2 linked regions of the Methanotorris formicicus Mc-S-70 genome follow. The protein of the gene in region 1 binds, or shares a complex with, the protein of each later gene. Links are inferred from orthologs where the notes say so. Each region holds a gene or a part of one and is shown on either strand. Other genes may lie near its edges. The genes, in order: mtrA and METFODRAFT_RS02115.

Region 1 (10,932 bases):
TTGTTGGTCAATCAAAGAACTTCGGTCAGCCTGTATATATGGATGTTATTTTAAGTCACTTGGGACCTATAGTAGGGCATGGTTTTATGGCAATATTCTGTATAGTTTTTGCAGCATACTTAGCAAACAACGTATTAGGAAATCCATTCCCATTGCCATTGGTTGCATTGATATTTGGTATTACAGTTGGGGCAATTGGTTCATCAACTGGAGACGTTCACTATGGTGCTGAAAGAGAGTACCAAAAGTATCCATTTGGAGGAGGAGTTCCTGTTGCTAACCATGGGGATATTGATATTAAGGCAGAATATGGTTTAAGGAATGGTTTGGATTCATCATACTTCTGTTCAAGATTAGGTGGGCCATTAACAGGGCTTTGCTTTGGTTTAATTGTGTTCTTAGATGGTTGGAGAGGAATTATAGGGGATATTATTGGAAGTGATTTAGTAACAAAATCAGTTATTGCAATTATCATGGGGCTTTTAGTTGTTGTAATTGCTGCAATAATAAACAGAAAAATTGAGGTATTTGCAAGAGAGAAATACGGGCCATACACAAAATAATACAACAAATATGATGTGGTGATATCATGGATGCTGTGAGTTTATTGATTCCTCTTGCAGAGGTTACAATTGCAGGGGCCATAATTAATGCAAGTGTTCATTTTGTTCCTGTCGGTGGTGCTCCAGCAGCAATGGCTACCTCAACAGGGGTAGGTACTGGTACAACCCAGTTGGCAGCAGGTGCAGGATTTACTGGATTAATGGCTGCTGCTGCAATGGCAGCACAAAGTGGAGTTAATGTATTTAACCCAGTACACTTGGCATTAATTGCTCTCTCTGGAGCAGTAGGTTCAATGATTATGCTTGGTATTACAATGTTAATTGGGCAGTTGATTTATGTATTTGGAGTAGGGGTTGTTCCAGCAGCAGATAAGTGTGAAAAAGACCCTATAACAGGAGACATTCAAAAACCATACATCACACCAGGGACAACTGGTCACGCAGTACCTACAGTTTGTTTTGTTAGTGGTTTGATTGGAGCAGGACTTGGAGGTATTGGTGGGGCTCTTGCATACGTTGCATTAAAACAGTTAGGATTTGATGCAGCAATTGCTGGAATCTTGGCAGTTGGTTTCTTCTTCATAAATGCGGTTTTAGCATCCTACAACATTGGAGGTACAATAGAAGGGTTCCACGACCCAAAATTCAAGAAAATGCCAAATGGAGTTATTGCATCATTTGTGGCATCATTATTGTGTGGAATTGTATTATTAGGAATGGCAGGTTTGGCATAAAATTGAGGTATCATTAAAAATTAATTAAAAATAAAAAAAACAGTTGGTGGTAATATGTCCCATGGTGGAGGAGGTCATGCAGCAGAACTTTACCCAGAAGATCAAATTTTGGCTGTAGGAGCAGTTCTTACTATAGTAGGAATGTACGTTGCTCAATACGTCCCAAGTTTGTCAATGTTGATTGGTGGATTATTGGCTGTAGGTGCATGTGTTGCAGGAGCAAACACAACAAGAAAGGTTGCTGCTTATGGTTTGGGTACTGGGGTTCCATCCATTGGTATGATTAGTTTAGGTATGGGAACTACAGCAGCATTGGCAGGTGTTTTAATCCCTAAGGTTTTTGGTATTCCTGAAGTTGTGGCTCCAATACTCACTGCAGTTATTGCAATAATTGTTGGATTTATAGTTGGAAGATTAACAGTAAATCCAGTAGGTATGAAAATCCCAATTATGGTTCAAAGTATGACAAAACTCTCTCTTGCAGGGGCATTGGCAATCCTTGGATTCTGTGTTGCTTATGCAGGAGGATTCTCAGCAGAGATATTTATTGACAACGCTGTTAAAAATGGAATTATTGCATTGGCATTTATTGGAGCAGGTATGGCAATATTGCACCCATTCAACGCATGTTTGGGACCAAACGAAAGCCATAAAAGAACTTTAACACTTGCAGTGGCATGTGGTTTAATAACATGGTTGGTCTTCTCTATTGCTAAATTGGATATTGTCTCAACAATCACTGCTGCAATACTTTGGGCTGTTGCTTATGGAACATATGTGAAGATGTCATTAGACGATGCATGCTGTGTCCTTTACACCCCAGAACTGCCTAAGAAGGAAGAGGAGTAAGGTGGTATAAATGGAAATTGTTAGAATATGTCCAGAGATTAATGTGGTTATGGAAGTTGATAGTGGTCTTGTGGCAGAGATGAGGAAAGATATTCTTGTTGTGGATTTAACTCATGTTGAAGAAGAAGTTAAAAAATTGGAAAGATTGGCAACAGCACTTAAAAACTCATTAGACCCAAGAAACCCACCATTAAGAACATTTGATGGTAGGGATGGGGTATATAAAATTGCAGGGCTTTTTAAAGGCATGTTCTTTGGATTCTGGATAACACTTGCGATTCTTATGTTAGTAGTGATATTGGTAATTAAAATGAACTTGAGTTTAATAGGTTTATAACCTGGAGGTGCTGAAACATGGCAGATAAAAAATCCCCCGCAGCAGGATGGCCTATCGTATCTGGAGAGTATGTCGTGGGGAACCCTGAAAGTTGTGTTGCAGTTGTAACTTTAGGTTCCCACGGTTTAGAACAAGCATGTATAGATGCTGGTGCTGCAATAGCAGGACCTTGCCACACAGAAAACTTGGGAATTGAGAAAGTCGTAGCAAACTACATATCAAATCCAAACATTAGATTTATGGTATTGTGTGGTTCAGAAGTTCAAGGACACATAACAGGACAATGCTTTAAAGCGTTATGGGAAAACGGTATTGGAGACGATGGGGGAATTATTGGAGCGAAAGGAGCAATTCCATTCTTAGAAAACGTTGGTAAAGACGCTGTTGAGAGATTCCAAAGACAAATCGTTGAAATCGTCGACTTAATCGACTGCGAAGATACTGGTAAGATAACATCTGCTATAAAAGAGTGTATCTCAAAGGATCCTGGTGCAATAGATGAAGAATCTATGGTTTTGGAATTAGAAGGTGGAGGCACTGCAGGAGAAGAAGGAGAAGGAGGATTTGAGATAGAAGGTATTCCGACAGTAGTTGAACCAGACCTTGAAGCATGTAGAAAACTCCTTGAAGGTTTAGAATATAAAGTTGGTTTGATGACAAGGGATATTGGTTTGACATCAGGTGTAAATTCAGAATCTATTAGAGGGTTTGCAATAGGTTCAATACTCGCTGTTGTTTTGATTGGCATCCCAATTGTATTAAAATTCTTGATAGGGTGATTGAATGGCTGAAATACCTACAGTGGTTACACCAACAAAAGATTTCAAAAAAATACAAGAGGAACTTGATAAAATTGAAGAGATGGTTGAAAATACAAATGCAGAGTTGTATCAAAGAACCGGTAAAAAAGTTGGAAGAGATGTTGGTATTGTTTATGGTTTAGTTTTAGGTATGATATTTTTAACTGTATTCTACAATATAGTATTGCCAATATTCCTTCAAATAAAATAAAGTGGATTGGGGTGATATATAATGTTCAAATTTGAAAAAGAACAAATGGTAGTTGAGATTGCTGGAAGAAAAATTGGAGGACAGCCAGGAGAATATCCAACAGCATTGGCAGGGACAATCTTCTATGCAAGACACAAAATTGTAGAGGATGAAAGAAAAGGTATCTTTGACAAGCAGGCAGCAGAGGATTTAATAAACAAACAGGCAGAAATGGAAGATGTCACAGGAAACCCAGCATTAGTGCAAGTGTTTGGTGGAACACCAGAGGCTCTTGTTAATTATATTGACTTTGTTGCTGAAGTTTGGGACGGTCCAATGTTACTCGACTCAACCTCAGGAGAAGCAAGAATGGCTGCTGCAAGAAGGGCAACAGAAGCAGGATATGCAAACCAGTGTATCTACAACTCCATTAACGTTTCCATTGAAGATGAAGAATTCCAAAACTTGGTTGAAAGTGACCTTGAGGCATCAATTGTCCTCTGTTTCGACCCAATGGACCCATCAGTTGAAGGTAAATTGAATGTTTTATTAAACGGTGGAAAAACAAAAGATGTTGGTATGTTGGAATTAGCTGAAAAAGCAGGAATTAAATACCCATTAATTGACGTTGCAGTTACCCCATTAGGAAACGGTGCAGGTAATGCAGTAAGAGCATCCTTCGCAGTTAAGGCAAAGTTAGGAATGCCTGTTGGAAGTGGTATCCACAACATCCCATCAGCATGGGACTGGTTGAGAGAATTCAGAAAGAAATTGAGAGAAGAGGGATTAACCCAACTGTCAAAAGATGTTCATCATGTTTGTGATATTGGGGCAAACATAGTTCAGACAATGGCTTCAGGGGACTTTGTTTTATATGGCCCTATTGACAACGCACAGTTAACATTCCCTGCAATAGCAATGACAGACGCTGTTATAGCAGAGGCAGCAAAAGACCTGGGTATCAACCCAATTGACACACACCCATTCAACAAATTGCTCTAAATTCCCTATTTTCAATTTTTTATTTTTTTTCTTTATATCATTAAATTTAAATTTACAATTAATTGAAGTGAAAACATGGCAATAAGGAGGTTAAAAAAAGAATATTCCGATGAGGAAATCTATGCTATTTTAGAAAAGCCCGTCAAAGAGTGGTTTAAAAGGAAGTATAAAACCTTTACACCACCCCAAAGATATGCAGTAATGGAAATTCATAAAAAACAAAATGTTCTAATATCCTCTCCAACAGGGAGTGGAAAGACACTATCGGCTTTTTTAGCAGCAATTAATGAATTAATCTCCCTTTCCATAAACAAAAAGTTGGAGGATAAAATTTATGCCCTATATATTTCCCCACTGAGGGCATTGAATAACGATATTGAAAAAAACCTAAAAGAACCTTTAAAAGAGATATATGAGGTTGCAAAGGAGTTAGGTGTTGATTTAGATGAAATTAGAGTTGGGGTTAGAACAAGTGATACAACAAGTTATCAAAAGTCAAAAATGGTTAAAAAACCCCCACACATTCTAATAACAACCCCAGAAAGTTTATCCATTGCTTTAAACTCCCCAAAATTCTCTGAGCATTTAAAATCCATAAAGTATGTTATTGTCGATGAAATTCATGCATTAACAAATAAAAGAGGGGTGCATTTATCTTTATCATTAGAGAGGTTGAATAGAATAGCGGATTTTGTAAGGATTGGATTGAGTGCAACAGTCCATCCATTAGAAGAGGTGGCAAAGTTTTTAGTTGGAAATGAAAGGGATTGCTTAATAGTTGATGTGAATTATTTAAAAGATACTGAAATAAAGGCCATTTCCCCAGTAGATGATTTAATTTACACTCCAAGTGATGAAATATCAAAAAAGCTCTATCAAACATTAAAGGAACTTATAGAAAAACATAGAACAACACTGATATTTACAAATACAAGGAGTGCAACAGAAAGGGTTGTTTATAATTTGAGGAATTTGGGCATTAAAAATATAGAGGCTCATCATTCATCATTAAGTAGGGAACATAGGTTAGAAGTTGAGGAAAAATTAAAAAAAGGGGAACTTAACGCCGTTATTAGTTCAACATCATTGGAGTTGGGGATTGATATTGGAAGTATTGATTTGGTTGTTCTCCTCGGCTCACCAAAGAGTGTTTCAAGGGCATTGCAGAGGATTGGGAGGAGTGGGCATAGGTTGCATGAAAAAAGTAGGGGGATTATTGTTGCATTTGATAGGGATGATTTGGTTGAATGTACTGTTTTAGCTCACAATGCAAGGAATAGGAAAATAGACAAAGTCCATATCCCAAAAAACTGCTTAGATGTCCTCTGCCAGCATATTGTTGGGATGAGTTTGGAGAAGGTTTGGGAGATTGATGAGGCATATAACTTAGTGAGGAAGGCATATCCATACAAATATTTGAGCAAGGGAGATTTTTTGGATGTCCTCAACTATTTGGCTAAGGGGATGGAAGAAAAATCCGTATATGGAAAAATTTGGTTGAAAGAAGGGAAATTTGGAAAGAGAGGTAAATCAACAAGAGCTATATATTACATGAATGTAGGAACTATTCCAGATGAGACATCTGTGGCAGTTTATTGCAATTCAAAATACATTGGAGAGGTTGAGGAAGAATTTGCGGAGAAGTTGATGAAAGGAGATATATTTGTTTTGGGAGGAAAGACATACAAATACATTGGAGGGAGAGGAAATAAAATAAATGTAAAGGAAGCATTTGGCGAAAAACCAACAATTCCTGCATGGTTTTCTGAGCAATTACCTTTATCTTATGATTTGGCATTGGATATTCAGAAGTTTAGGGGAGAAATTTTGTGGTTGAGTGTTGAGGATATAATGGGAAAATATCAGGTGGATGAGAAAACTGCAAAGGCAATAAAAAACTACATAATTGAGCAGGATAAATATGCAGTAATCCCGAACAACAAGCAAATCTTAATTGAGCATTTTGTGGATGAAAAGAGGAAGTATTATGTATTCCACTTCTTAATTGGTAGGAGGGCGAATGATGCCATATCAAGGGCATTTGCTTATCATGTGTCAAATCTAAAAAAATGTAATGTTAGGGTTTCAATAAGTGATTATGGCTTCGCCTTAATTCTCCCAAAAAATAGAAAATTAACAAAAAATAACATGGTTGAACTTTTTAATATAGATTTGGAGGAGACGCTTAAAAAATCCTTAGAAAGAGCGGAGATATTAAAGAGGAGATTTAGGCATGTTGCAACAAGGGGATTTATGATTTTGAGGAAGTATATGGGAAGGAAGATGAGCGTCAATAGGCAACAATTTAATGCTGAAATGTTAATAAAATACTGTAGAGAAACAAATCATCCACTTTATAGGGAAACACTAAGAGAAATATTGGAGGATGTCATGGATATTGAAAATGCAAAGGATTTTATGAAAAAAGTTAAAAATATGAGGATATATTATAGAGAACTTCCTTATCCATCCCCATTTGCATTTAACTTAATCGCTATGGCATCATCTGATGTTATTGTTATGGAGGATAAGAAAAAACTTATCATGGAGATGCATAAGAAGGTTATGGAGTTTTTGAAAAATAAAGCAGGGAAGAATATCTAATTAATATAAATTAACTTTCACAAACTCTCTCAAATCCCTCAATGTCCCAAAATTTAATAAACCAAGTTCAGTTATTGCATAAACCTCGCTATCTAAATAATCCTTCTTTATGCATGGGGAGGAGGCGTAATTGTTAACTAAATCGTTTCCAGGAGAAAGGGGGTTGAATGCAGGAAGAACAATATATTTTTTATTGTAGAGATAGCAGGGAAGTTTCAAAATAGCCCCAACTTCATCCCTCAACTTTATGGAAGGGTGTTCATGCCCCAAGATTAAAAAATTCCCTTTTTTAAAATTAGAATGTCCATGCGTTATTGTGTAGCCCTTTATTTCATAATGGTTATAAATCTCTATGCCCAATTCCTCAACAACTTTTGAGATAAAGGTATCATGATTCCCCTGTATTAAAACTAAATCAATTTTCTCTTTTAAATGGCCTAAAAACTCTTTTGCAAATTTAATCTCGTTATAGCTTAATTCAAAATTATGCTTAATATCCCCATTAATAACCAAAGTTTTTAGTTTGTATTTGTCTATTATATTGTTTATCCTTTCTGCTATGCTATCTTTTTGGATTTGAGGAAAATTTCCTCCCCTTTCATTTATGCAGATATCAAATCCCAAATGCGTATCTGCTATAACTCCAACTTTTCCAATAATTAAACAAAAATCGTTTGTTATATAAAAATCCCTCAACTTTATTTTCTCCTCCATAACCCTACCCAGTTACTGCTCTTTTAAGGATTCAAACTTCCAAATTACTGAGAAATCTTTTAATGCTTTTTTTACTTTATTTACATCTCCTTCAATTAATATCTTGTTTTTTTCTTCCTCACTGTATTCAAAAATTACTCCATACCATTCTCCTAAATCGCTAAGCCGTTCAATTTGTATCTCATTTTTGATTTTTATCCTAATGCTCTCAGAATCTCCTCTTTTTTTAATCTCTCTATTATATATGGATTTATTTAGTGGGAATTTAACATCCAATTCATTCCTTAATGCCTTTGCCATCTTGTCCAAATATTCATTCATAAGTTCCGCATCACAAACACTAAACAATAAAGATTGTGCTCTCATCAACTCCTTCTCTGCATCCGATAGTGCTTTATTAGATACGTGTGGGTCTAAAAGGTAATAGGAGATGATAGCATTTGCAATCCTCAATCTTTCAAATGCCTCTTCTGGAACTGAAATGTTTTTTTCAACAAGTTTGGATGCCAATTCAGACAAAACAACCCATTGCTTATCTAATCCCTTAGCATCTTTCATTTCTACCCCTTCTGGCATTTATATATCTTTTTAGAGCCTCCTCACTATCGTAATTTAACCTAACGTTCAATTTATCAAGTTTTTCTTTTATCTCATCAACTTCCGTATCTTCATCCAAAAAGAACACTTGGTAACTTGTAGTCCCTTGTATATTGAAAACTGCCACGATGTCATCATTTTTTAATTTCCTATCTTCTATTGCTGCCCTAACCTTTATAAAATCCCCTAACTCACTGTTTAAACCATCTTCAACCTTCAATATCGTCAATAATGTAGCGACAAACTCACCCATAATTTCACCAAAATAAACTTTGTTTTTTGTGATATATTACTTTTTTGATTTAAAATTGAACCTGTATTGAGATTTTATAAATTTACGATTTTACTTTATTTTATCTTTATTGCGTTCCGTATCTATTTTTATTTTAGTGGATATCTGATTATCACCAATTTAACTTGTGTTTAATTATTTTAAACAGTTTTTAACTTTCGAAACACTTATATACTCCATATTATAACCTGAATTACCATATAAATTAAAAGAAGTGATTAAAATGGGCTCTATAAAATCAAAATTAAATTTAAGGGACAAATTAATGCATTTATTAATTATAACGGCCATAACATTGATTTTTATATCTCCTGTAATGGCAAAATCAAGCATGAATGCATTTAATGGATTCAACGATAACCCATTGCTACTTGATGATGGCATGATTGTGAGTATGGTCATCATTATGTTGGGCGGTTTATTGGGTGCTTTATTTTCAAAATGGTTCAAATTATCAAAAATAATGGCAATATTAACTATTTCAGCAGGTTCTTTGTTGGGATTATATAATTCACTAATGATTATAATTCATAATAAATCCTATAAACTAACATACATGCTTGGAAGTATAATTCCAGTAAGCTTTAAAATCGACCCGATATCAATGTTCTTTTCAGCTGTCGTGCTATTGATTTCAATCATGGCTGCAATTTATAGCTATGGATACATGGACGACAAAAAAAGAAAATTAGCAACAGGATTTCAGTATTTAAATTTTGCAGTTCTTGTAGCCTCAATGATTGGAGTTACAATCTCAAATAACAGTATTATTTTCTTATTGTTTTGGGAATTAATGTCTATTTCATCATTCCTACTGGTTATGTTTGACGGATTCAAAGAGGAAGTTAAAAAATCAGGTTATATTTATTTGATATATACTCATGCAGGAGGAATGTTCATATTTGCATCATTTGCCTTGGCATATATGACCACCGGCTCTATTAGCTTTGACCAGTTTTCCAGCATACCAGACTTCTTAAAAATAGCAGTATTTCTCCTCGGATTTGTAGGGTTTGCATCAAAAGCTGGAGTATTTCCATTCCACTCATGGCTACCCTATGCCCATCCTGTGGCACCAAGCCATGTTTCAGCAGTAATGTCTGGTGTTATGATTAAAATGGGTATTTATGGAATTATTAACCTCATAATACTCCTTGGAATAAACAATATTTACATTGGATATATGGTGTTAATACTGGGCATATTATCTGGAATTCTTGGGGTGGCTTATGCCCTTGCTCAACACGATATTAAAAGATTGCCTGCATATCACAGTGTCGAAAACATAGGTATTATATTGATAGGTTTGAGTATTGGATTAATTGGAAAATATTATAATAACGAAACCATAGCCTTGTTGGGATTTGCAGGAGCTCTCCTCCATATCCTAAATCACGCACTATTTAAATCATTATTATTTATGGGTGCAGGTGCGGTGATAAAATCCACAGGAACACATTCTTTGGAAGAGATGGGCGGTTTAATGAAGAGAATGCCTACAACAAGCTGGCTTTCCTCATAGGTTCTCTTGCAATATCTGGAATACCACCATTTAATGGATTTGTAAGTGAGCTCTTAATATACATGGGGGGTTTTAGCGGACTAAATAGTTCGGTTGGATTATTAATGGCATCTACATTTGGCATCATTGCATTAGCACTTATTGGAGGTCTTGCAACAGCATGTTTCACAAAAGTATTGGGAATATCCTTTTTAGGAACTCCTAAAACAAAGGCATCAGCAAATGCCAAAGAATCTCCGCATGTTATGAGCATTCCTCAAATAATATTGGCTTTAATCTGTATAATTATAGGTATTTTCCCAATATTATTTGTAAATTCAATTACAAAAATAGCATACAGTTCAAATCTTGCAGGAATTGATGTATGCCCTCAACTTTCAGTATTTCCTAATCTTACGGCGATTTACCTAATATTAATTGCACTGGTTCTAATATTGGTTACATTGAGAACTTTAACATACAAAAACAAAACTGTTGATGGATGCACCTGGGATTGTGGATATAGCAACCCAACTGCAAAAATGCAATATACTGCATCATCCTACGCCAGTCCAATAGTGGAATTCTTCAAACCATTCGTAATTATAAACTCCCATGAAAAACAAATTAAAAGGATATTTCCACATGAAGCCAGCTATCATTCACATAGTAAAGACTTGGCTGAAGCGGTATTTGAATTACTACTGGTAAAACCTATTTCAACTGGATTATCAGTATTGAGATATATT
Region 2 (10,869 bases), on another replicon or contig:
AATTTTATGTTGGATATAAACATCCTTGCTCTTTTTGATGGATTTCCATAATCCTCTGCTCTTAATATGTTGAAATAAACCTTATGCCCAATATCTCCAAACAATTTTTTTAATTCATCTTTAATTTCTTTTATTTGTGGAACATTCTCCATAACAAAAATTAAATCATCGTTCTTTTTTGTAAAGTAATCAACATAGTTTATATAATAAAGGACGAGTTGCCCTATTTTATCCTTATATAGTCTATCCAATGGATTATCTTTAATTTTTATATTTGCCTTTGTGAATGGTTCACATGGTGGAGAACCGATAATTACATCGACCCTCTCTTTATTTATAAATTCATCAAACGCCATTGGCGGAATTCTCTTAATATCATCTACCCAGATCTTTGCATTTATATTGTGCATGTATGTTTTTGCAGAGGGTTTGAAGTTCTCAATTCCTGCCAATATATTAAAATACTTTTTAAACCCTATAGAAAATCCTCCGCATCCGCAAAATAAATCTATAACATTCGGTTTTTTATCCATAGAATTCACCAAAATTTTTATAATGGATTGATTATATTCTTTTAAGATTTTTAAAATTTTCTTAGGGGTATTCTTATGTTGGAGGATTTCAAACCAACAATAAATATAAATTATAAAGGGAAAACCATAACTTCCAATCAAATAAATATTTTAAAGGCAATTTTAAAAACAAAATCCCAAAATAAAGCAGCAAGGATATTGAAAATCCCGCCATCATCAATAAACATACAGATAAAGAGGCTTGAGAACAAGTTAAACACTAAATTAATTTATTCATCCCCCTCTGGGACAATGTTAACAGAGGAGGGTATAAAAATTATAGACCATTTTAACTCAATACAAAACCGACTAAAAGATAATGAATTTATTGCCTGTGGGTTTGTTAGTGGTGAGATAGGGAAACTTTTATTTGATGATGTTATTGTTTCTTCATTTGATAATGTTTTGAAGTTATACAATATGGGATTGACAAAAATTATTGGTGTTGATGACCCATATTGGAGTTTTAGGGTTATGGATGGTAGATTTTTAAGAAGCGAAGGCGGGTTGGGGATGGAGAAAGACGGGGATGTTTACCCCATTGCTTATGATTACTTTGTTATGGTTTATAAGGATGAGTTTGACTTCAAAAATTTGGTTGGGATTAGATACTCTGCCCAAAGGATTGTATGGAAGATTCTAAAAAATGAAGGAATTCCTTTTAAAATAACAACAGTTGTAAAAAACCCACTCCATGCAATTGAGTTAGTTGAAGACGGATACAGTTTATTTTTAAATAAGAGTTTTTCAAGATACATTAACAAATGTAATATAGAAGAACCAAAGTTCTATGAAAAAACAAAGCATACCATCAACTTTATCGGTGATTTAAATAACATGGAAAAATTAATTGAAAAGAGGAAGAAAAAAATTAAAAGAATTGGATTTGATGTTATATATTGATTATTGTGGTACTTTACCCCCCGGTACCATAACAGTTAATTTAACCTGTTTAACACCTTTTTGAGCAGTTAGTTTATCAGTTAATTCTTTTATTTCCTTTGCATCTCCTCTAACCAATATAACCTCCATGCAATGGTCGTGGTCTAAATGCACATGAAGGGTTGCCACAATAATATCTGCATAGTCGTGCTGAATCTCTGTTAATTTTTCTGTAACATCTGACATGTGGTGGTCGTAAATAACATTAATCGTTCCAGCCCTTTCCCCTTCTAAACTATGTATCCACTTATGCTTTATTATATAATCCCTTATAGCATCCCTTATTGCTTCACTCCTGCTTGCATAACCCCTTTCTGCAATAATCTCATCAAATTCACTGAGTAATTTCGTTGGAAGGGATATACTTATTCTATCCATGTCCACCATATTGTTACCCCTTTGTAGTTTTTACAATTCTTCATTATTAATAATTGATAATATATATTATTAACTGATATATAAATCCTTGCATATAATATAATACTAAGTGGTGATAGCATGAGTGTAATAATAGGGTACTATGGGAAAAATGGAGCCGTATTGGGCGGAGATAAAAGACGTATTATGTTCAGAGGCGATGTAGAAAAAAGAAAAATGCTTGAAAAGTTATTATACAATGGAGAAATTAAAAATGATGAAGAATTATTAAAAAAGGCAGAAGAACTTGGTATTAAGTTGCATATTGAAGATGGTAAGAAGAAGGTTAGGAAAATAGGAAACGATGTTTTAGTTGGAGAAGTAAAAACCATAGGAATCGATTCAAAGAGGAGAAGGGTTTACCTAACCAAAGGAAAGTGCATGATTGTTGATGTATTCAATGATGAAATAAAAAACAAATTAATAAAAACAGGTTCTGGAGTTGTGGTTTTTGGAAATAAATATGTAAAAAAAATTGCTGAGGATGAATTTAAAAAGATTGGACATAGATTAACTATGATGAGTTTGGAGGAGATTAAAGACATTATTGAAAATATCTTCAAAAAGTATGATACCCCATCAGTAAGTAAGGAATACATCGTTGTATATACAACAAAAGAGTGTAAAAATTTGGAAGAGGTGGTAAAGAAGGATTTAGATGAGTTATTTGAATATAGAGAAACATTGAGAAAAAAGATGATTGATTTTAGTAAAGTCATGACCATTGTGAACAAGATTGTAAAGAATGGAGAAGTTGGAGTAGTAAAAAATGGAAAACTTGTTTTATATGACAAATACATTGCAATAGACAAAATTTGCCCAAATCCAAATATATTCAATGATATTGAAATTAGGGGGGATGTTGAAGAGGGAGATGTTGTTGTTATAGAAAATGGAGAAATGAAGATTAAAGGAAAAAATACACCTGTTTTTGTTGATCACATCATTTGCGAAAAATAATCAGTCCAATTTTACTTTTTTTCCAAGTAATCCTTCAATATCGATATTTCCACTTTTTATTTCCAACATTGCATTTGAATAATTTTTACATTTGTAAGTTTTCCATGGCTTTAGGTTCTTTACTACCTCAACAACTTCACCATCTTTGAAAAATATTACATCTATCGGATATCTCATAAAAAACGTGTGTATGTGGAGTTTTCTGTTGTTGTATAGGAAAAGCATACCTTCATCATCCCCAATATCCCTCATCATTAAACCAAACGCCCGTTTTAAAAAATTATCTGCCAATATTATTTTATATTCTTTATCTCCTAATTTGACCCTTTTTATTTCATTTGCTCTACCCATATTTTCCCCTAACGCTTTGGATGATATGGAACTGGAATGTATTGAACTGAAGGTCTCTGATTTATTGGTTGTTGATATAAGTCAAACAACTCATAGACCTTCTTTGGAACGTTGGTGTTAACTTCTATTCCCAATTCCTTCAATTTTTTAACAGTCAATGGATAGTCATGTGTCCAAACACCATGTGATAACGTTTTTGCCAGTTCCTTTGCCTTTTCTTCATCCACCTTATCTCTTAATAACTCAAACACAAATTCCTCAACTTGGTTGATTGCTTTTTTAGAAATATCCGCTAAAATTAGGGTTTCGTCATCCAACTCATCAACATGTTTCATTTCTAAGGTTTTTAATATAGATGCTGCTGGATATTGACCAATTTGAGGATCCACTGGACCCATAACTGCATTTTTGTCCATTATTATCTCATCTGCTGCAAGTGCTATCAAACTTCCCCCACTCATTGCATAGTGCGGAATTATTGCCGTGGTTTTTGCTTTATGTTCCTTTAAAGCCATTGCTATCTGTTCTGCTGCTAAAACCAAACCTCCTGGTGTGTGGAGGATAATGTCTATTGGCATATTGTCTGGTGTCATCCTTATTGCCCTCAAAACCTCCTCCGAGTCCTCAATACTTATAAATCTATATATCGGAATTCCAAATAAAGCCAGTTGCTCCTGCCTGTGAATTAAAACAATAACCCTTGTTTTTCTCTCTGCTTCCAATTCCTTTATACATTTGTATCTCTGCAACAATCTAAACTTAAACATCATTTGTGGATATATTAGCATGAATATGAAAAATAGCCAAAACAGACCGGAAAACGGATCCATAATCTACACCTGTTTCAGTAACTTATACAGATTAATTTTTTCAGCAATTAATTATTTAATACAATCTCTAATTTTAAACTTAATGTTCCAAAATCCCCCTCCAATTTCTGAAGTGGATAAATAGTCAGATATGTCTTAATTGGTATTAAAGATTTACTTAAATTATTTAATTGGAAAGTTTTAATAAGGATATTTGCAATCCCATAAAATTTTAAGTTCATTGAATTAATTAGGGGTAATCTTACACCTAAATCATTAGAACTGGAAATAGGTGATAGTTAATCGTTCGATGGTTTTTTTGTATGAGAAGGGCAGGTTTATCCTCAAATGCTTTATGGTTTGGTTATTATAGCATTCTGAGATACCTTTAAATATCAGTACACTAATACCAGATTAATGTATTTAAATTATAATAACTATTTAGGGGTGTGCCAATGAGCAACATCAATGTAAACACCATTAGAATCAAACCATTATTATCAAAATCACTCCCATTACCTGATGAAACTATGGCTCTCAAATATGTTGTATTAGAGCCTGTGGGATTTCCTATAAAAGTAAGTAGCGAGAACGTTAGAGTCACTACTGATGACCCAAAATTATTCAATTTTTATGCGAGGGACCAGTGGGCTGGCGAGATTGTTAAAGAAGGAGATTATTTATTCGATAACACAATCATCCCTGATTACGCATTTAAAGTTGTTTCAACATACCCAAGAGAGGGAGGAATTGTAACAAAAGATACCCTATTCAAATTAGAGACCCCAAAGGTTGTTAAGAAGGACTTTAAAAAAGCGAGATTTAGTGATATTGTCGGTCAGGAAGAGGCAAAGAGAAAATGTAAAATTATTATGAAATATCTTGAAAACCCAGAGTTATTTGGAGACTGGGCTCCAAAGAACATCCTCTTCTACGGCCCTCCAGGAACAGGGAAGACGTTATTAGCAAGGACTTTAGCAACAGAAACTGATGTTCCCCTCTTCCTAATAAAAGCACCAGAGTTAATAGGGGAGCATGTTGGTGATGGTTCAAAGCAGATTAGAGAACTCTATGAGGAGGCATCAGAAAATGCCCCATGTATTGTGTTTATTGATGAACTTGATGCTATAGCATTGAGTAGGCAATATCAATCATTAAGAGGGGATGTCTCTGAGGTAGTTAATGCTCTATTAACTGAACTCGATGGAATTAAGGACAATGAAGGGGTTGTAACTATTGCTGCAACAAACAACCCAAATATGCTTGACTCTGCAATTAGAAGCAGGTTTGAGGAAGAGATTGAATTCAAATTACCAAATGATAAGGAAAGATTAAAAATTATGGAACTCTATGCAAAGAAGATGCCAATACCAATTAAAGTAGATTTAAGAAAGTATGTTGAAAAAACCAAAGGTATGAGTGGTAGGGATATAAAGGAAAAATTCTTAAAACCTGCATTACATAAAGCAATATTGGAAGATAAAAACTTTATTGGTAAGGAGGACTTAGATTCTTCATTAAAAAGAATATTTGGAGATAGAAAAGAACCTCTACATTTATATGGATAAATTTGCTATTTCTTTAAAAATTTTGCTTTTCTTTTTATTAAAGTATATCCATATATTTGAGTTTAATATTTATATATACAAAAAATGCCAAAGGGAAATCATGATACCCATATTTGTTAATTTGGAAGGTTTTAAAGTTGCCATTTTTGGATTTGGAGAAGTTGGGAAGAGGAGGGCAAAGAAGTTATTGAAAGCAGATGCAGATGTGGATATCTATTCAAAAACATTTGATACTGGAGGATTCGAAAAAAAAATTAATTTTATAAAATGTGATGTAAATGAAATATCTGATGAGGATTTGGAAAAAATCATCAAAAAATACGATATAATAGTTGCTGCAATTGACAAAAAAAACAATGATAGGATCGTAAAAATTGCAAAGAGACTGGGAAAGTTTGTAAACTCCGCCACATTTGAGGATGAGGCAAATTTGATTATTCCCGCATGCACTGAGGTTGGTGGTGTTTTATTTGCAGTATATACAAAAGGAAAAAGCCCTCTAATAGCAAGGGAGATAAGAAAGTTGGTTGAAAACTATTTGTTATCTCATGAGGAAGATTTAATCATCCAAAGTTACGTAAGGGAAAACTTAAAAGAAAAAATCGATAATCAGAAAAAAAGAAAAGAAATTCTTGAAGAACTATTCAGGAATGATAAATTTAAAAAGGAATTATTAAAATTAATTGAAAAATATAGCATACATGATTTATCACACTTAAAAAATTAATCATGCAAAAGGTGTTAAAAATGTATGCTTTAGTTTATATCACCGCAAGCAATCGCGAAGAGGCAAAAAATATAGTATCTCATCTTTTAGAGAATAGATTAGTAGCATGTGCAAACATCTTCCCAATAGAATCCATGTATTGGTGGAAGGGAAGAATTGAAAATGATGGTGAAGTAGCAATAATATTGAAAACAAAGGAAAAATTGGTAAAAAAGATTATTGAAGAGGTTAAAAAACTCCACAGTTACACAAACCCCTGCATTATTGCAATACCAATAATTAATGGCTCAGAGGAATTTTTGAAGTGGATTGACGAAGAGACATCCAATTGTTAATTATTTTTAATTATTTTTTATTCTCAAATAACTTATAACACCTATTATAATTGAAAATATGGCTGAAACTTTGAACATGTTTGATATTCCTAAAATATCAGATAAAAATCCAAAGAATATTGAACCTATGAACATCCCTATATTCATACTCGTTGTAAAAAGCCCCATGGCTTCTCCTTTTCTATGTGTTGGAATGTCTTTAATTGCAAGGGATGTTGTGGATGTGGTTGATATTGAACTTCCAATTGCCACAATTGTTAATGAGGTTAATATACTTAGAATTGAGGATGACATTGATAACATATATATTCCAAATGATATTATAAAAATTCCAAATATTATCATTACATTCCCAAATCTATCGTAGAGTCTTCCAAAACTCCTTTGTAGAAATGCCATTAAAAGATTGGTTATTGCAATCATAAAACCAACACTACCTATAGAAATATCATAACTGGTTGCATATAATGCTAAATAAGCAATTATTCCCGCATTTACCATTACATTAGATATGTTGATAACAAAAGAAGATAAAAAATTTCTATTTTTTAAGAATTCAAATGAAAATAACTTAATTTTGTTTTTTTTAATATTTTTTATGTCTCTATTAAAAGCAATATCTTCCAACTTCGTATAACTTATAATTGCCGCCAAAATTCCCAAAAATCCACAAAAATAGAATGGTGTTTTAATCCCATAAATATCAGCAAGAGTTCCACCTATAAACGGCCCTATTCCAAAACCCAATGTAATTGCAGAATTAAAGAATCCCATATACTCTCCCAATCTTGCCCTTGGGGCTATAGATGCCACATAAGAACCTGCTACTGGTGTTACAAAAGAGGAAAAAATTCCTGTGAAAATTCTAACAATTAAAAGACCCAAAACCGTATCAACAAAATTATACATTAATGTAAAAACCCCATAAAAAAGCGTTCCACTCACAATAAAAAATTTCTTCCCATATACATCAGACAAAACCCCAACAGGAATTTGAGCTATTGTTCTTGCAAGTGCAAATGAACCAAATATTAAACCAATCTCAAAATTTGTCGCCCCTAAAGTTTGGGCATATATCGCCATAATAGGGGCGATAAAACCAACACCAAGCATAGTTGTAAAGGCAGTAATCCAAATAACAAACATACTCCTTTCTAACCCCATAACATCACCTAAAAATATTAAAAATAAAAAAATAAATAAAAATTTGGAAAAAATGATAATGATAAGTTATTGCTGTTTCTTTTTCAAATGATAGTACCCTATTGCCATTAAAGCAATTACAATTGCTATTAACCCAACATAAGTTCCAAAGTTTCCTCCAGTGGAATTCTCGACAACCACTTTTAAAGGCTTTTGGGAAATGTAAACGTTGTCATCTCCCTCATCCCTATCTCCTGCACACCTAATTTCAAGTGTTATTATGTATTCTTTTGGATTTGCATCATTATCTACATCAATAACAATAACTCCAGTTCCATTTTCTCCAGGATATAAAGTCCCTATCGTATCACTTTTCTGCGGATAGTCAAATGGCTGCCCAGAGTTTCTTATTGCAGAAATCTTGACATTTTCTGCCTTTTCATTACCAATGTTTTTAACGGTTATATAAACCTTATTTTCTTTCCCTGCCTCTACTTTAACCTCTTTTGTGAGTATTTCAAATATTGGCTTTGGCTTTATGTATATGGTTATTGTCTTTGTTGTAGAGTGTTCTTTGTTGAATATATCCAAATAGGTTATATTTATTGGCACTTCATAATGCCCAGATTTTGCATATTTATCAACATCTATGTAGAAGGTTACTGTTTTTGACTCCCCACCATGCAAGGTTCCAATGTTCTTTATATTGCAACTGCTCCAACTGTCTTTAAATGGATATTTGGCAATTAAATTAAGTCCGACATCTTTTGCCTCACCATGACCGTTGTTTGTTACCGTCACATCTATCTTGCAGTATGTATCACCAGGCTTTATTTCCTTCGGTTCTGTCACAACGTTACTTATGCCAAGTAAAATATCTCCTCTCACAACAAATCCAAGGTTTATATTTTCTGTTCTCTGGGTTCCATCTTCATCTATCCATGTTATTGTTGAGGGGATTATGTAAGAGTTCTCTAAGGCATTATCTGATGTATGAAGTTTTATATACAAAGTTCTTTTTTCATTTGGTTCCAATCCTCCCAAGTAGAACTTTGTTTTATCCACTGGTGAGATGAAGTTGTTGTTTCCAAGATTTAAAGATACTTCCTTTGCAGTTCCTGTTCCTTTATTTATTATGGTTATTGGGATTGTTTGAGTTTTTGCAGGGGTTAAAGTTAAATTATTTGCACCTATCTCAAAGTTTGCAATCCCATAAACTGGCAAATAATACACCTTGGTAAATTCATGATGGGTAATGGTTTTCTCTCCATTATCATCCTTAACCTCATCATAACTAACCGTAACATCGATTCTATAATCCCTTGAAGGGGCGTTCTCATCAACGTGGAGTTTAAAGTAAACGGTATCACTCTCTCCTGTGTTTAAATGGGAAATTGTTGCTTTTCCTATCTCTGGATTAACCTGTCTTAACTCAAATGGGTAATGAGGAGTTATTTTAACAGTTATGTCCCTAATTTCATTATCGTAGTTATCGTTTGTTATTTTAAACCAAACATCAACATCATCCCCTGGATGTATTTTTAATGGCTGATATTGAGGGCTATCTATTTGAAGGGCATTTACACTAAGTAGTATGGAGAATACCAATGGAATTACAAACAATTTTTTAAATCTTAATATCTTTTCTATTTTAATCAGCATCATTACCACCTTTTATTTTCTTAATATCACTCCTTCCTGCAGTTGTCTAAATTAGGTTTTTAATGTGATTCTTTGCCTTTTATTTTCTTAATTAGTGGCATAACATACCTCTCTTCAATGATTATCATTGCTGGCAATAAAGTCAGAACTGCAACCATACAGAAAAAGATCCCCAAAGCACAAACCTTTCCAAGGTTTGCCATCATTGGTAGCGGGGCTAAAACTAAAGCAAGGAAACCAACAACTGTTGTTGCTGTTGTAGCCATGACTGCAGTTCCTGTTTGGACAACTGCTGTTTCTATTGCCTCTTTTACCGGTCTTTTCTTTTTTCTTTCCTCTTCATATCTATGCATTAAGTGGATTCCATAATCAATTCCCATACCAAGTAATAATGAACCCATTCCTGCTGTTGCCATGTCCAAGGGAACTCCTAAGAGCCCCATTGCTCCTCCAGTCCAAATAACTGCTATTAAGACAGGCATTAAAGGCATTACTGAAGATATTGGCTTTTTGAAGTATAAGAACAATACCACCAAAACACCAATTAAACCTACCATTGTTGTGAAAGATTGGCTTTCTTTCATTAACTCATCCATCAACTTCCTCATTGGTGGAGTTCCTGTGCAAATAACCTCAACTCCAGGAGGGAATGGTGTTTCATCAATTCTCTCATTTACATCATCCAAAACTCTCATCAACTTCTTCTGATCCCCACCTGCATCAGTATAGGCATTAACAACAACCATTGAGAAGTCATCATTAAACATCTTCGCCTTTTGCTCATCTGAAAGAGAGTTGTAAATTCTCTTTACAGTATCAATGTCATTGGGCACAACTCCTCCGTTTGCAGTTATTATAACATCAACAGGGGAACTAACTCCAGTTATCCCATCAATTCCTTTTAAATCATCTTCAAGATACTTTATCGCCTTTAAAACCCTTGGATCTCTTATATCAACAACTTTATCAGAACTATCAGACGGCTTTAGTTTTATACAGATGGTTATGATGTCCGTTCCTCCAAAGTTGTCCCTAACCTCGTATAGCGTTTTAATTATTGGGTTATCTTGAGGAAGCATCTTCTCAAATGCTGTTTGAGATTTTATATTTGTTGCAGATAATCCAGCAAAGATCGTAATGATGAGTATAATTAAAATCATTAGAAAGGGCTTTTCTTCTGAAAAGTTTGCTATCTTTTTTAGTATCTCTTCAAGCATTTATACCACCATATCTATGCCCTGGCAAGACATTTTTGAAACTAACATTCTAATCTGTTGAGAAGTTCCAAAACCTTCTCTGAAACTTTCTTCATCTTTTCAATACCTTTTAATTTCCTTTTTATGAATTCTTTTTCTTCTCCTTCAGATTCCTGTTCCATTTCTT

The links.
Region 2: the proteins of mtrA (region 1) and METFODRAFT_RS02115 are in contact, whole or in part, in a crystal structure (PDB 6ZW0), measured with the Methanocaldococcus jannaschii proteins. The link is inferred for Methanotorris formicicus Mc-S-70 from one-to-one orthologs.

What each region holds. Positions count from the first base shown.
Region 1 is NZ_AGJL01000010.1:417-11,348, reverse strand. The notes cover bases 1,495-4,381. They hold mtrA (tetrahydromethanopterin S-methyltransferase subunit A), read left to right. Parts: upstream 1,495-2,500; coding sequence 2,501-3,262; downstream 3,263-4,381. Other genes in these bases: mtrH (tetrahydromethanopterin S-methyltransferase subunit H), read left to right, coding at 3,516-4,381; mtrG (tetrahydromethanopterin S-methyltransferase subunit MtrG), read left to right, coding at 3,267-3,494; METFODRAFT_RS02570 (tetrahydromethanopterin S-methyltransferase subunit B), read left to right, coding at 2,157-2,483; mtrC (tetrahydromethanopterin S-methyltransferase subunit MtrC), read left to right, coding at 1,495-2,146. Also shown: mtrE (tetrahydromethanopterin S-methyltransferase subunit E), read left to right, coding at 1-563; mtrD (tetrahydromethanopterin S-methyltransferase subunit D), read left to right, coding at 590-1,297; more of mtrC, read left to right, coding at 1,352-1,494; more of mtrH, read left to right, coding at 4,382-4,475; METFODRAFT_RS02550 (ATP-dependent helicase), read left to right, coding at 4,551-7,079; METFODRAFT_RS02545 (metallophosphoesterase), read right to left, coding at 7,080-7,793; METFODRAFT_RS02540 (DUF2096 domain-containing protein), read right to left, coding at 7,806-8,351; METFODRAFT_RS02535 (DUF749 domain-containing protein), read right to left, coding at 8,338-8,643; METFODRAFT_RS11350 (proton-conducting transporter transmembrane domain-containing protein), read left to right, coding at 8,906-10,204; METFODRAFT_RS11345 (hypothetical protein), read left to right, coding at 10,309-10,932. UniProt on the Methanocaldococcus jannaschii protein: Part of a complex that catalyzes the formation of methyl-coenzyme M and tetrahydromethanopterin from coenzyme M and methyl-tetrahydromethanopterin. This is an energy-conserving, sodium-ion translocating step.
Region 2 is NZ_AGJL01000008.1:2,550-13,418, forward strand. Bases 1,128-3,951 are described here. They hold METFODRAFT_RS02115 (DUF2121 family protein), read left to right. Parts: upstream 1,128-2,012; coding sequence 2,013-2,891; downstream 2,892-3,951. Other genes in these bases: METFODRAFT_RS02105 (helix-turn-helix domain-containing protein), read left to right, coding at 1,128-1,475; nikR (nickel-responsive transcriptional regulator NikR), read right to left, coding at 1,476-1,901; METFODRAFT_RS02120 (DUF192 domain-containing protein), read right to left, coding at 2,892-3,242; METFODRAFT_RS02125 (SDH family Clp fold serine proteinase), read right to left, coding at 3,251-3,951. In the rest of the region: METFODRAFT_RS02100 (DNA cytosine methyltransferase), read right to left, coding at 1-533; more of METFODRAFT_RS02105, read left to right, coding at 609-1,127; more of METFODRAFT_RS02125, read right to left, coding at 3,952-4,072; METFODRAFT_RS02130 (AAA family ATPase), read left to right, coding at 4,507-5,619; METFODRAFT_RS02135 (precorrin-2 dehydrogenase/sirohydrochlorin ferrochelatase family protein), read left to right, coding at 5,720-6,346; divalent-cation tolerance protein CutA, read left to right, coding at 6,367-6,681; METFODRAFT_RS02145 (MFS transporter), read right to left, coding at 6,688-7,845; METFODRAFT_RS02150 (COG1361 S-layer family protein), read right to left, coding at 7,912-9,486; METFODRAFT_RS02155 (MMPL family transporter), read right to left, coding at 9,546-10,703; METFODRAFT_RS02160 (GbsR/MarR family transcriptional regulator), read right to left, coding at 10,745-10,869.